2 regions of the Streptomyces sp. NPDC048565 genome follow, and region 1 is predicted to be linked to the other one. Evidence: predicted binding sites of a transcription regulator. Region 1 holds the regulator's gene; the other holds the start of a gene.
The links. The regulator HrcA, encoded in region 1, represses chaperone genes, less so after heat shock. The targets are predictions, from matches to a motif close to TTNGCACTCNGNNNNNCNGAGTGCNAA.
Positions count from the first base shown of each region.

Region 2: the regulator HrcA is predicted to act here: its motif matches at 3,978-4,004, upstream of groL (chaperonin GroEL).

Region 1 covers NZ_JBEZIH010000004.1:69,645-76,715, forward strand. Annotated here, with positions in the region: gene AB0C75_RS06540 (ATP-binding SpoIIE family protein phosphatase) at 1-1,878, shown strand, start outside; gene hemW (radical SAM family heme chaperone HemW) at 1,890-3,122, shown strand; gene AB0C75_RS06550 (DUF3097 domain-containing protein) at 3,164-3,982, opposite strand; gene AB0C75_RS06555 (MBL fold metallo-hydrolase) at 4,036-4,758, opposite strand; gene hrcA (heat-inducible transcriptional repressor HrcA) at 4,924-5,940, shown strand; gene dnaJ (molecular chaperone DnaJ) at 5,941-7,071, shown strand, end outside.
Region 2 covers NZ_JBEZIH010000017.1:67,183-74,253, forward strand. Annotated here, with positions in the region: gene AB0C75_RS21010 (trehalose-6-phosphate synthase) at 1-268, opposite strand, end outside; gene AB0C75_RS21015 (glucosyl-3-phosphoglycerate synthase) at 333-1,283, opposite strand; SAM riboswitch class I at 1,437-1,564, shown strand; gene thrC (threonine synthase) at 1,583-2,881, shown strand; gene AB0C75_RS21025 (MoaD/ThiS family protein) at 2,915-3,190, shown strand; gene AB0C75_RS21030 (cold-shock protein) at 3,606-3,812, shown strand; gene groL (chaperonin GroEL) at 4,168-5,790, shown strand; gene AB0C75_RS21040 (zinc ribbon domain-containing protein) at 5,904-7,071, opposite strand, start outside.

The DNA.
Region 1 (7,071 bases):
GGCGAACGGCTCACCGACGACGCGCTGACGGTGGCCAGCGAGCTGGTCACCAACGCGGTCGTGCACGCCGGTACGGCGGTCGAGCTGCTCATCGGCCTCGAGGACTCGGCCGGTCCCGAACCCGCCGCGCTGGTGCTGGAGATCACCGATCACCATCCCGCCAGGTCGGTGCGCGACGAGCGTGCCGAGCGGCCCGACCCCGCCGAGTACGGCCGGGGGCTGCAGCTCGTCGCGACCCTCGCCGAATCCTGGGGCATCACCTACCGCACCGGCCTCAAGACCGTCTGGGCCCGCCTCCCCGGCGACGACCGCTACGGACTCCCGGACGCCCCGGCGGCCGACCGCACCGCCCCTGGGCGCGGTGCGCGCGACGACGGGGTCCTCGCGTCCCCGGCCGGGCACCCCGCCCGCGACGACGCGGGCTGGGCCGGCGGCACAGGGCTCTCCTTCCTCGCCGAGGCCTCCGGCCTCCTCACGGGCCAGCTCGACGAGGACCTGGTGGCGTCCACGGCGGGCCGGCTCCTGGTGCCCAGGATCGCCGACTGGTGCGCGATATGGCTGGAGTGCGAGGGAGGCGGCCCGGGGGCCGCCCCCAGGCTCGCCGGGGTCTGGCACCGGGACGAGACCCGGACCGGGCTGCTGCGCCCCGCACTGGAGAAGGAGCCGCTCCGGCTGCCCGGGAGCGTCGGCACGGGCCCCGTACCCATGCCCTGGCCGCCGGGTGCCACCGCGGGGTCCGAGGACGGCACAGGCGCCGCCCTCGCCCACCGCATCATCTCGGGCGGGCGCACGCTCGGCGCCGTCCTGGTGGGCCGCGAGGGGGCCGACCGGATCCCTGAGGACGCCGCCGCGCTGCTCGCGGACTTCGTACGACGGGTCGGCCTCGCCGTGGGCGCCGCCCGTGCCTACACCCGGCAGGCCACCATCAGCCGCATCCTCCAGCGGGGCCTGCTGCCGAGCAAGGTGGCCGAGATCCCCGGAGTCACCAGTGCGCTGGTGTACGAGCCCGGGGACGACGGCGTGGTCGGCGGCGACTTCTACGACCTCTTCCCGTGCCCCGGCGGCCGCTGGTGCTTCGTGCTCGGGGACGTCCAGGGCAGTGGCCCCGAGGCCGCCGTCGTCACCGGTCTCGCCCGGCCCTGGCTGCGACTGCTGTCCCGGGAGGGGTTCCGCGTCGGCGAGGTGCTCGACCGGCTCAACCGGCTCCTCCTGGACGACGCGATGGAAGCGGCCGAGGCCGCCGCCCTCATGGTCGCGGCGGCGGGCGGGCGGCGGATCGAGGAAGGCCGGACCGAGGAAGGGCGGATCCAGGAGGGCCGGACCCAGGAAGGCCGGCGGATCCAGGACGGCCGGATCCAGGACGGCCGGATCCACGAGAGCCACGAGATCCGGGAGATCCACGAGATCCAGGACGGCTCCCGGTCCCGCTTCCTCTCCCTGCTGTACGGCGACCTCGTCCCCCTCCCGGACGGCAGGGTGCGCTGCACCGTGGCGAGCGCCGGCCATCCGCTCCCGCTGCTGCTGAGCCCCGACGGCTCCGTACGCCCGGCCGCCGAGCCTCAGGTGCTGCTCGGGATCGTCGATGACGTGGCGTACGAGAGCCAGTGCTTCGACCTCCTGCCAGGCGACAGCCTGCTCTGTGTCACCGACGGGGTCACGGGGCGGCGCTCGGGGCGGCTGATGTTCGACGACGGTGACGGCCTCGCACGCGTCCTGGCGGGCTGCGCGGGGCTCCCGGCCGCCGGGATAGCCGACCGGATCAAACGGGCCGTCCACACGTTCGCCGAGCGCCCGCCCGACGACGACCTGGCCCTGCTCGTCCTCCAGATCGACAAGGAACGGCACACGGCCGTACGGGTGAGTCCTCCCGCCGAGTGACAATGGACGGTATGCCTTCCGTACTGCCCGATGGTGAGCCCATGCCCGACGACGGGGCGCTGCCCCGCCATGCCCTGCAAGGCGCCGCCGAACGGCCGCTCGGCTTCTATCTGCACGTGCCCTACTGCGCCACCCGCTGCGGCTACTGCGACTTCAACACGTACACCGCGACCGAGCTGCGCGGCTCCGGCGGCGCCCTGGCGTCCAGGGACAACTACGCGGCCCATCTGACCGAGGAGGTCCGCCAGGCCCGCAAGGTGCTCGGCGACGACCCCCGCCCGGTGCGCACGGTCTTCGTCGGCGGCGGTACGCCGACGCTGCTGCCCGCCGCCGACCTGGTCCGGATGCTCGCGGCGATCCGTGAGGAGTTCGGTCTTGCCGATGACGCCGAGATCACCACGGAGGCCAACCCGGAATCCGTCGATCCGGCGTATCTCGCGGCGCTGCGGGAAGGCGGCTTCAACCGTGTCTCGTTCGGCATGCAGAGCGCACGGCAGCACGTCCTGAAGGTCCTGGACCGCACCCATACGCCAGGCAGGCCCGAGGCCTGCGTCGCGGAGGCCCGCGCGGCCGGCTTCGAACACGTCAACCTCGACCTGATCTACGGAACCCCCGGCGAGTCCGACGACGACTGGCGGGCCACCCTCGACGCGGCGATCGGAGCGGGCCCCGACCATGTGTCGGCGTATGCGCTGATCGTCGAGGAGGGCACCCAGCTCGCCCGGCGCATCCGCCGGGGCGACGTCCCGATGACGGACGACGACGTCCACGCCGACCGTTATCTGATCGCCGACGACGCGATGGCCGCGGCGGGCTTCTCCTGGTACGAGGTGTCGAACTGGTCCCGCACCCCCGAGGGCCGCTGCCTGCACAACGAGCTGTACTGGCGCGGGGCCGACTGGTGGGGCGCGGGACCGGGAGCCCACAGCCACGTCGGCGGGGTCCGCTGGTGGAACGTCAAGCACCCCGGGGCCTACGCGCAGGCACTGGCCGAGGGCCGCTCGCCCGGCGCCGGCCGTGAGGTGCTCGGCGACGAGGACCGCCGGGTCGAGCGCATCCTGCTGGAGCTGCGGCTCGTCGACGGCTGCCCGCTGTCGCTGCTCGCCCCCGCCGGGCTCGCGGCGGCCGGCCGCGCGGTGACGGACGGGCTGCTGGAGCCCGGACCGTACGGCGAGGGCCGCGCGGTCCTCACGCTGCGGGGGCGGCTGCTGGCCGACGCCGTGGTGCGGGACCTGGTGGACTGATCACCCCGCCCCACCCCATCCCGCCCCGCACCCGCGAGGCCTCAGGCGGGCAGGGTGACGAAGTCGATCAGCTCCTCGACCCGGCCCAGCAGCTGCGGCTCCAGATCCTTGTAGGAGCCGACCCTGGAAAGAATGTGCTGCCAGGCCGCGCCGGTGTTCTCCGGCCAGCCCAGCGCACGGCACACGCCCGTCTTCCAGTCCTGCCCGCGCGGGACCACCGGCCACCCGGGGATGCCCACGGACGAGGGCTTCACGGCCTCCCAGACGTCGATGTACGGATGCCCCACCACCAGGACGTGCGCGTCGGTGACCTGGGCGGCAATCCGGGACTCCTTGGAGCCGGGCACCAGATGGTCCACCAGGACACCGAGCCTGGCGTCAGGGCCCGGCGCGAACTCCCGCACGATCGCCGGGAGGTCGTCGACGCCCTCCAGGTACTCCACCACCACGCCCTCGATGCGCAGGTCGTCGCCCCAGACGCGCTCGACGAGCTCGGCGTCGTGCCGCCCCTCCACGTAGATGCGGCCGGCCCGCGCCACCCTGGCCCGTGCGCCCGGCACCGCCACCGAACCCGACGCGGTGCGCGTGGGCCGGGCGGGGCCGCCGGCCGAGGGGCGTACCAGGGTGACGACCCTGCCCTCCAGTAGGAAGCCGCGCGGCTCCATCGGGAAGACCCGGTGCTTGCCGAAGCGGTCCTCCAGCGTGACCGTCGGCCCCTGGGCCGTCTTCTCGCACCGGATCACCGCCCCGCAGAAGCCGCTGACGGCCTCCTCGACGACCAGATCGGGCTCGGCGGGGACCTCGGGGGCGGGAGCGGACTTCTTCCACGGCGGAGTCAGGTCCGGCTGGTAGCTGCGCATGGCACGACGATAAACGGACGCCCGTTCACGACACGCCGTTCCTGGCACGCCGTTCACGACACGCCGAAGCGGGCCGCCAGCTGATCGCGCTGCGCCCGTACGAACGCCGCGTCCACCACCGCCCCGTGCCCCGGCACGTACACCGCGTCCTCGCCGCCCAGCTCCAGCAGCCGGTCGAGCGCGGCAGGCCAGTGCGAGGGGACCGCGTCGCGTCCCGCCTGCGGCTCGCCGGACTCCTCGACCAGGTCGCCGCAGAGCATCACGACGGGGGAGCCCGGCACCAGGACCGCCAGGTCGTGGCCGCTGTGGCCCGGCCCCACATTGGCCAGCAGCACCTGGAAGCCGCCGCCGAGATCGAGTGTCCACTCGCCGCTCACCTGATGCCTCGGGGCCACCAGGACGTCCGTGGCCGCCGTGGCGTCCGCCTCGCTCATGCCGTGCCGTACGGCGTCCGCGCGCAGCTCCTCGGCGCCCCGCCCCAGCAGCTCCGCCGTGCCGACCGCCCCGTAGACCTCCGCCCCGGAGAAGGCGGCGGTGCCCAGCACATGGTCGAAGTGCGGATGGCTCAGTGCGATATGCGTCACCCTGCGGCCCAGCAGTGCCTCGGCCTGGGTGCGCAGTCCGGCTCCCTCCCGGAGCGTCGCCCCGGTGTCGTAGAGCAGCACACCGTCCGTCCCCGCGACCAGTGCGGCGGTCGCGTCCCAGCCGGGGAGGCGTCTGCGTCCCGTACCGTTGCCCAACCGCTCCCAGCCGAACTCTTCCCAAGAGGCGTCCATACGGCGACGCTATCGGCAACGACCTGCGTGGTCCCGTGACGGGCGTGGCCGGTCGCCCTTGCCCCGGGCCCACCTCGCCCCCGTACACTGACCGGGGGATCGCTGGCACTCGAACGCACAGAGTGCCAGGCAGACGCCGGAGGACCACAGCTGGAGGTGTGCGCGGTGCTCAGTGAACGCAGACTCGAAGTGCTGCGCGCCATCGTCCAGGACTATGTCGGCACGGAGGAGCCCGTCGGCTCCAAGGCGCTCACGGAGCGGCACAGCCTCGGGGTCTCCCCGGCGACTGTCCGCAACGACATGGCGTTGCTGGAGGACGAGGGCTTCATCGCCCAGCCGCACACGAGTGCGGGGCGTATTCCGACGGACAAGGGCTACCGGCTCTTCGTCGACAGGCTCGCGGGTGTGAAACCCCTCTCGTCGCCTGAGCGCCGGGCCATTCAGAATTTCCTCGACGGCGCGGTCGACCTCGACGACGTCGTGGGCCGCACGGTCCGGCTGCTCGCGCAGCTGACCAGGCAGGTCGCCGTCGTGCAGTACCCCTCGCTGACCCGCTCGACGGTCCGGCACGTGGAGCTTCTTCTCCTGGCCCCGGCCCGGCTGATGCTCGTCCTGATCACGGACACGGGCCGGGTCGAACAGCGTATGATCGACTGCCCTGCACCGTTCGGTGACACCTCGCTGGCCGATCTGCGGGCCCGGCTCAACAGCCGGGTCGTCGGACGGCGCTTCGCGGACGTCCCACGGCTGGTGCAGGATCTGCCGGAGTCCTTCGAGGCCGAGGACAGGGGGACCGTGTCGACGGTGCTCTCCGTCCTTCTCGAGACTCTGGTCGAAGAGACGGAGGAGCGGCTGATCATCGGCGGCACCTCCAATCTCACCCGCTTCGGGCATGACTTCCCTGTGATGATCCGGCCGGTGCTGGAGGCATTGGAGGAGCAGGTCGTGCTGCTGAAGCTGCTCGGTGAGGCAACGGATTCAGGCATGACCGTACGGATCGGGCACGAGAACGCCCACGAGGGGCTCAACTCCACGTCCGTCGTCGCGGTCGGCTACGGTTCGGGCGACGAGGCAGTCGCCAAACTCGGCGTGGTCGGACCGACCCGCATGGACTACCCCGGAACGATGGGAGCGGTACGCGCAGTGGCACGTTACGTCGGACAGATCCTGGCGGATTCGTAAGTGGCCACGGACTACTACGCCGTACTAGGCGTGCGCCGCGACGCATCTCAGGACGAGATCAAGAAGGCATTCCGTAGGCTCGCCCGCGAGCTCCACCCGGATGTCAACCCGGATCCGAAGACCCAGGAGCGGTTCAAGGAGATCAACGCCGCTTACGAGGTGCTGTCGGACCCGCAGAAGAAGCAGGTCTACGACCTCGGCGGTGACCCGCTGTCCGGCTCGGGCGGCGGCGGTGGCGCAGGAGGGTTCGGAGCCGGCAACTTCGGCAATTTCAGCGACATCATGGACGCGTTCTTCGGCAACGCCGCGCAGCGCGGGCCGCGTTCGCGCACCCGGCGCGGCCAGGACGCGATGATCCGGCTGGAGATCGACCTCAACGAGGCGGCTTTCGGCACGACCAAGGACATCCAGGTCGACACGGCGGTCGTCTGTACGACCTGCAGTGGCGAGGGCGCCGCACCCGGCACCTCCGCGCAGACCTGCGACATGTGCCGCGGCCGTGGCGAGGTCTCCCAGGTCACCAGGTCCTTCCTCGGTCAGGTCATGACCTCACGGCCCTGCCCCCAGTGCCAGGGCTTCGGCACGGTCGTGCCGACCCCGTGCCCCGAGTGCGCCGGTGACGGCCGCATCCGCTCGCGGCGCACCCTCACCGTGAAGATTCCCGCAGGTGTCGACAACGGCACCCGGATCCAGCTCGCGGGCGAGGGCGAGGTCGGCCCCGGCGGCGGCCCCGCGGGGGATCTGTACGTCGAGATCCACGAGGTCGCGCACGCCGTGTTCCAGCGGCGCGGCGACGATCTGCACTGCACGGTGACCATCCCGATGACGGCTGCGGCGCTCGGCACCCAGGTGCCGCTGGAGACGCTCGACGGGATGGAGGAGATCGACATCAGGCCGGGCACCCAGTCCGGGCAGTCGGTCCCGCTGCACGGGCGCGGCATCACGCACCTGCGTGGCGGCGGGCGCGGCGACCTGATCGTGCACGTCGAGGTCATGACCCCGACGAAGATGGACCCCGAGCAGGAGCGCCTCCTGCGGGAGCTGTCCAAGCTGCGCGGCGAGGAGCGGCCCACGGGTCAGTTCCAGCCCGGACAGCAGGGGCTCTTCTCCCGTCTGAAGGACGCCTTCAAC
Region 2 (7,071 bases), on a different contig from region 1:
TCGCGATGCCGTTGTACGCGTCGGCGTGGACCCCGGCGTCGATGTCGAGCATCCGGACGCCGGGCTCGGACACACCGCGCCTGACCGCCTCGCGGTCGCCGTCGCCGAGGGCCGCGCACACCCACAGCTTGTCGTCGACCGCGCTCAGACCGGAGACGAGCCCGCCGCCGCCCCGCTTCGAGTGGAGCGTGCCGTCCTCCCGCCGTGCGTACGACACCGGGCCGCGGTTGGACGCGACGAGGACCTGGGCAGCGTGCTCGGAGACCATGTACCCGAACCTAGCCCGTCGGGGAAGCCGCCAAACGTGAAGCGGGTCCCTCCCGCCGGACCGGCTAAGCCGCGTGGCGGGAGGCGTACTCCGCGATCTCCCGCATCGGCGGCCTCTCCTCGGTGTCCACCGCATGGGTGCGCGGGACGAATCCGTCCGGACCCCGCTCGAACTGGGTGAGCTCGGGGCGCACCAGGGGGCCGCGGGAGAGCCGCAGCTGCGCCGTGCGGTAGATCGTGGCTGCCATCCGGCCGAGCGCCTGGCCGTCCTGGTGGCGGTGTCTGCGTACCCCGACGTCGACCTGGGCCAGCGCGTCCAGGCCGACGGTGTGCAGCGCGTCGACGAGCAGGCCCAGCTCCACTCCGTAACCGACAGGGAAGGGGAGCTGCTCCAGCAGCGAGCGCCGCACCGCGTACTCGCCGCCCAGCGGCTGGACGAAACCGGCCAGGCGCGGCCAGTGCAGATTGAGCAGCGGGCGGGCCACCAGCTCGGTCACCCGGCCGCCCTGGCCTGCGGCCTCACCCAGCGGGCGGTCGTACATCGCCTTGACGAAGTCCACCGAGGGGTCGGTCAGCAGCGGGCCGATGATCCCGGAGACGAAGTCCGCGGAGAAGTCCTTGAGGTCCGCGTCGACGAAGCAGACGATGTCCCCGCCGGTCACCAGCAGTGATCGCCAGAGGACCTCTCCCTTGCCGGGCAGGGCGGGGATCCGGGGGAGTATCGCGTCCCGGTGCACGACGTGGGCGCCGGCCCGCCGCGCGGTGTCGGACGTGGCGTCGGTGGATCCGGAGTCGATCACCACCAGTTCGTCGACGAGCTGGACCTTCTCCATCAGCTCGCGCCGGATCTCCGCGACGATCGCGCCGACCGTCGCCTCCTCGTTCAGCGCGGGCAGGACGACGCTGACGCGCGAGCGGTGCGGATCCCTCGCCCGCGCGGCTGTGAGCAGGCCGAGCGGGCGTTCGGCGGCTGACCAGGAACGCCTGGTCAGCCAGCGTTCCACCTCTTCCAGCACGGTCGGTACTCCCTGTATGTGATCCATCTCGCGGTTCGGACGACTATCTCAACCGTCCACTGCTTCGGTTACAGTCTTGAACAACGCGGATGACCCTCGCATGTCGGGGTCGGTCCGCGAATAAACGCCCGGATCCATGGTCCGGTGCCACAGCGCTCATCCAGAGGGACAGAGGGAACGGCCCGTCGAAGTCCCGGCAACCCTCCTGCCGACCGCGAGGTCACGGTGGGGAAGGTGCCAATTCCGTCTTGTGGCGAAATACGTCGCAGGGAAGATGAGGAGAAAGGGCCTCCGCCATCATGGCTGTGCAGACAGTTGCAGCGAACACCAATTCTTCCGCAGTGGACCTCGGTCCCGCCGCGGCGCTTTCCTGCCGCGAATGCGGCGAACGTTTCGAGCTCGGCCCCATTTTCGCGTGCGTGTCCTGTTTCGGGCCGCTCGAAGTGGCGTACGACCTGCCGAGCGGCTCCCCGGAAGAGCTGAAGAAGCGCATCGCCGATGGGCCGAACAACATCTGGCGCTATGCGCCGCTGCTGCCGGTCCCCTCCGATGTCGCGGACAAGCCCAACATCAACCCCGGCTTCACGAAGCTGGTCAAGGCCGACAACCTCGCCCGCGAGCTGGGCGTGACCGGCGGTCTGTACGTCAAGGACGACTCCGGCAACCCGACGCACTCCTTCAAGGACCGTGTCGTCGCCATCGCCGTCGAGGCCGCCCGCGCCTTCGGTTTCACCACCCTGTCCTGCTCCTCCACCGGCAACCTCGCCGGTGCGGTGGGGGCCGCCGCCGCCCGCGCCGGCTTCCGGTCCTGTGTGTTCATCCCGCACGACCTGGAGCAGGGCAAGGTCGTCATGGCCGCGGTGTACGGCGGCGAGCTGGTCGGCATCGAGGGCAATTACGACGACGTCAACCGCTTCTGCTCGGAGCTCATCGGCGACCCGCTCGGTGAGGGCTGGGGCTTCGTCAACGTCAACCTCCGCCCGTACTACGGCGAGGGTTCCAAGACCCTGGCGTACGAGATCTGCGAGCAGCTCGGCTGGCAGCTGCCCGACCAGATCGTCATCCCGATCGCGTCGGGCTCGCAGCTCACGAAGATCGACAAGGGGCTGCAGGAGCTGATCAAGCTCGGCCTCGTCGAGGACAAGCCGTACAAGATCTTCGGTGCCCAGGCCGAGGGCTGCTCGCCGGTGTCCACCGCCTTCAAGGCCGGCCACGACGTCGTGCGCCCGCAGAAGCCGGACACCATCGCCAAGTCCCTGGCGATCGGCAACCCGGCCGACGGTCCCTACGTCCTGGACATCGCCCGGCGCACCGGCGGGGCCGTGGAGGACGTGAACGACGAGCAGGTCGTCGACGCGATCAAGTTGCTGGCCCGCACCGAGGGCATCTTCGCGGAGACCGCGGGCGGTGTGACGGTCGGTGTGACGAAGAAGCTGATCGACGCCGGTCTGCTGGACCCGGCCCTCACCACCGTCGTCCTGAACACCGGCGACGGTCTGAAGACGCTCGACGCGGTCGCCCCGACGACCGGCCTGTCGGCGACGATCCGGCCCAGCCTGGACGCGTTCCGCGACGCGGGCCTCGCCGCCGCCGGCTGACCCGACCACCCGAGACCCGAGGAAGGCACCCACATGAGCGTCAAGGTCCGTATCCCCACCATTCTCCGCACCTACACGGGCGGTCAGGCCGAGGTCCCGGCCGAGGGCACGACCCTCTCCGAGGTCCTGGCGTCCCTGGAGCAGAACCACCCGGGCATCGGCGGCCGTGTCCTGGACGACGAGGGCAAGCTCCGCCGCTTCGTCAACGTGTACGTCAACGACGACGACGTGCGCTTCGAAGGCGGCCTGGACGCGGCCACTCCGGACGGCGCGGGCGTCTCGATCATCCCGGCCGTCGCCGGAGGCTGACCGACCGCACAGCGTGAGCAGAATGGCCCCGTCCGCGAGAGAAGCGGAGGGGGTCATTCTGCATGGTTGAGCGCGGTACCGTTGGGGAAGTCCCCGCCGCCGCGCATGCCGCCCGCATATGAGAATGCGCCCGGCCGCGACAAGATGCAGCCAAAGTAAGTGAACTCCTTGTGGCATAAGTGGCCTTTGTCGGGCCCGACTTGCCCGGGAATCCTGTGAATCCGCCCCATGCGTGCGATCCCCTGTGCCCAGAATTCTCGTCCGATTGACCTGTTGCAGAGGGCAGTTGGGCAGATACATTCGGCCGCGGTCGACGCGTTCCGGCGCACGCCACCCTCTCCTGTCGGAGGGTGAGTTCTGACCCGGGCCCGCGAAGTGCGGGCTCGTGCAAGGGCCAGTAATAGGGGAGTTGGGCATGGCTCAGGGCACCGTCAAGTGGTTCAACGCGGAGAAGGGGTACGGCTTCATCGCGGTCGACGGTGGTGCGGATGTTTTCGTCCACTACAGCGCGATCCAGATGGACGGGTACCGCACCCTCGAAGAGGGTCAGCGAGTTGAATTCGAGATCTCGCAGGGCCAGAAGGGGCCGCAGGCGGACATGGTCAAGCTCGCCGTCGGCTGAGCTCGGCGCGGTCGGCCGACGACGCTACTCACACACGCGGGGCCCGTACCTCCCACCGGGGTACGGGCCTCACGTGCGTCCTCCGCGTGCCCTGCGGTCGTCCACGACCGGAGGGAGACGCCTGCGTCCATCCGTCGCCCGGCCGCCGCCCCTTCTTCGAAGGCGCTTGCACTCGCAGGGGTCGAGTGCTAATCATTGGCGTTAGCACTCTCCAGGTGAGAGTGACAGAAACTTGGACCGGGCCGGTGAGGCCCGCAGGCGCGGTGGAGCAATGAACCACCGAGCACGCTGGCCGTCCGTCGCGGGCGCCACTCGGTCCGGAGAAATCCACCCCTGTCCGGGAGGACCACTTCACATGGCCAAGATCATCGCGTTCGACGAGGAGGCACGGCGCGGTCTCGAGCGCGGGATGAACCAGCTCGCCGACGCCGTCAAGGTCACCCTCGGCCCCAAGGGCCGTAACGTCGTCCTCGAGAAGAAGTGGGGCGCGCCCACGATCACCAACGATGGTGTTTCCATCGCCAAGGAGATCGAGCTCGAGGACCCGTACGAGAAGATCGGTGCGGAGCTGGTCAAGGAGGTCGCCAAGAAGACGGACGACGTCGCCGGCGACGGTACGACCACCGCAACCGTTCTCGCGCAGGCGCTCGTCCGCGAGGGCCTGCGCAACGTCGCCGCGGGTGCCAACCCGATGGCTCTGAAGCGTGGCATCGAGAAGGCCGTCGAGGCCGTCTCCGCCGCTCTGCTGGAGCAGGCGAAGGACGTGGAGACCAAGGAGCAGATCGCTTCGACGGCCTCCATCTCCGCTGCTGACACCGAGATCGGCGCCAAGATCGCCGAGGCTATGGACAAGGTCGGCAAGGAAGGCGTCATCACCGTCGAGGAGTCCCAGACCTTCGGTCTGGAGCTTGAGCTCACCGAGGGTATGCGCTTCGACAAGGGCTACATCTCGGCGTACTTCGCCACCGACATGGAGCGCATGGAGTCGTCGTTCGACGACCCGTACATCCTGATCGTCAACTCCAAGATCAGCAACGTGAAGGACCTCCTTCCGCTGCTCGAGAAGGTCATGCAGTCGGGCAAGGCCCTGCTGATCATCGCGGAGGACGTCGAGGGCGAGGCTCTGTCGACGCTGGTCGTCAACAAGATCCGTGGCACCTTCAAGTCCGTGGCCGTCAAGGCTCCGGGCTTCGGTGACCGCCGCAAGGCCATGCTCGGCGACATCGCCATCCTCACCGGTGGCACCGTCATCTCCGAGGAGGTCGGTCTCAAGCTGGAGAACGCCGGCCTCGACCTGCTCGGCACCGCCCGCAAGGTCGTCATCACCAAGGACGAGACGACGATCGTCGACGGCGGTGGCGAGAGCGACCAGGTTCAGGGTCGCGTCAAGCAGATCCGCGCCGAGATCGAGAACTCCGACTCGGACTACGACCGCGAGAAGCTCCAGGAGCGCCTCGCGAAGCTGGCCGGCGGCGTGGCCGTCATCAAGGCCGGCGCCGCCACCGAGGTGGAGCTCAAGGAGCGCAAGCACCGCATCGAGGACGCGGTGCGCAACGCCAAGGCCGCCGTCGAGGAGGGCATCGTCGCCGGTGGTGGCGTGGCTCTGCTCCAGGCCTCGGCCGTCTTCGAGAAGCTCGACCTGACCGGTGACGAGGCCACGGGCGCCAACGCCGTGAAGCTCGCGCTGGAGGCCCCGCTCAAGCAGATCGCCGTCAACGGTGGTCTCGAGGGTGGCGTCATCGTCGAGAAGGTGCGCAACCTGCCGATCGGTCACGGCCTCAACGCCGCGACCGGCGAGTACGTCGACATGATCGCCGAGGGCATCATCGACCCGGCGAAGGTCACGCGCTCCGCCCTGCAGAACGCGTCGTCCATCGCCGCGCTCTTCCTCACCACCGAGGCCGTCATCGCCGACAAGCCGGAGAAGGCCGCTGCGGCCGCTCCGGGCGGCATGCCGGGCGGTGACATGGACTTCTGATCCTCGGATCAGGAACTCCAGGCGGTACCCGCAGTATCCGTACGACGCCGGCCCCCGGGATTCTTCCCGGGGGCCGGCGTCGTCGTGTTCAGGAGGTCAGGAGGGTCGTGAGGTCAGGAGTCCGAGCTCGCCGGGCCGAAGAACTCGATCTCGGCGATGGCCACCTGCTTCTTCTCGGAGACGATGTAGGCCGACTCGACGGTGAACCGCACCTTCACGGCGTCACGGAAGCGGAAGTTGCGCTTCTGTTCGCCCGATCCCTGGTCCAGGGTGAGTGAGTGCTCCGTCTTCTTTCCGTCCTTCGTCGTCACCGTCGCCTTGATGCGCTGCGGAAGGGTGGCTTCGTCGAGATCGTCGGGGCGGATGGACACACCCGGAGTGATGATCACGTTCAGCAGGCGGGTCGGCTGGTCGAACTCCGCCTCGATCCACTCGCCCTTGCCCGCACCCGAGACCCCGGGACCCCACCAGGTGTTGTTCAGCTTGTCGAAGGCGAGCTGCGGCTTGTGGCCGCTGTAGGAGCGGGACGCCACCTTCTTGCTGGGTGAGACCGGTGCGCGCTTGGCGAAGTGGTCCTGGGTGGCCTGGACACCGTCGGGGATGTACACCACGCCGAGGATGGCGAGGGTGGCCACGACGGCCGCGGTGATCCAGGTGCCGATGCGGTCGAAGGCGCGCCGGATGCGGGGCCGGTCGCCTGCCCACGGGATCTCGTTCCGGCGGGAGCCGGTGAGACGGCGCCACCAGGGGCGGGGGGCCGGCGGGCGTTCGTCGTTGTCGGCCAGCGGCATCGCGCAGCGGACGCAGAAGTGCCGGTCGGGCCGGTTGGGGGTGGCGCACCAGGAGCAGGGCGGGCCGTTCCCGGTGTCCTGGAGGGGGCCGGGGGCGCGTACCTGCGGCCGGTCGGTGTCCGGGCGTCCAGGCAGGACCGGAGCGGCGGCCGGGGGCGGCGAGTCATGGGCCGGCTCGGGCTCGTTGAGCGGGACGAGGAGCGAGCGGGCGCGGTCGGCCGCGCTCTCCTGTGAGGTGGGCAGCGGGACGGTGGGGTCGTTCTCGCCGGGTTTCCGGCCGCCGGAGGCCGTGGGGCCGCCGGCGGGCGTGTGCGAGGCCGCCGCGGCCCAGCCGTCGGTCTCACGGGGGTTGGGCAGGCGCGATGCGTCGGGTGTCGCGGCCGATGCGGCCTCGCCGGGTGCCGACGCGGGAGTGGAGCCCGTGTGGAATTCCCCGGTACCGGTGGGGGGCGTCGAGTCGGGGCCGAGGTCGGGCAGCGGGCGCTGGGTG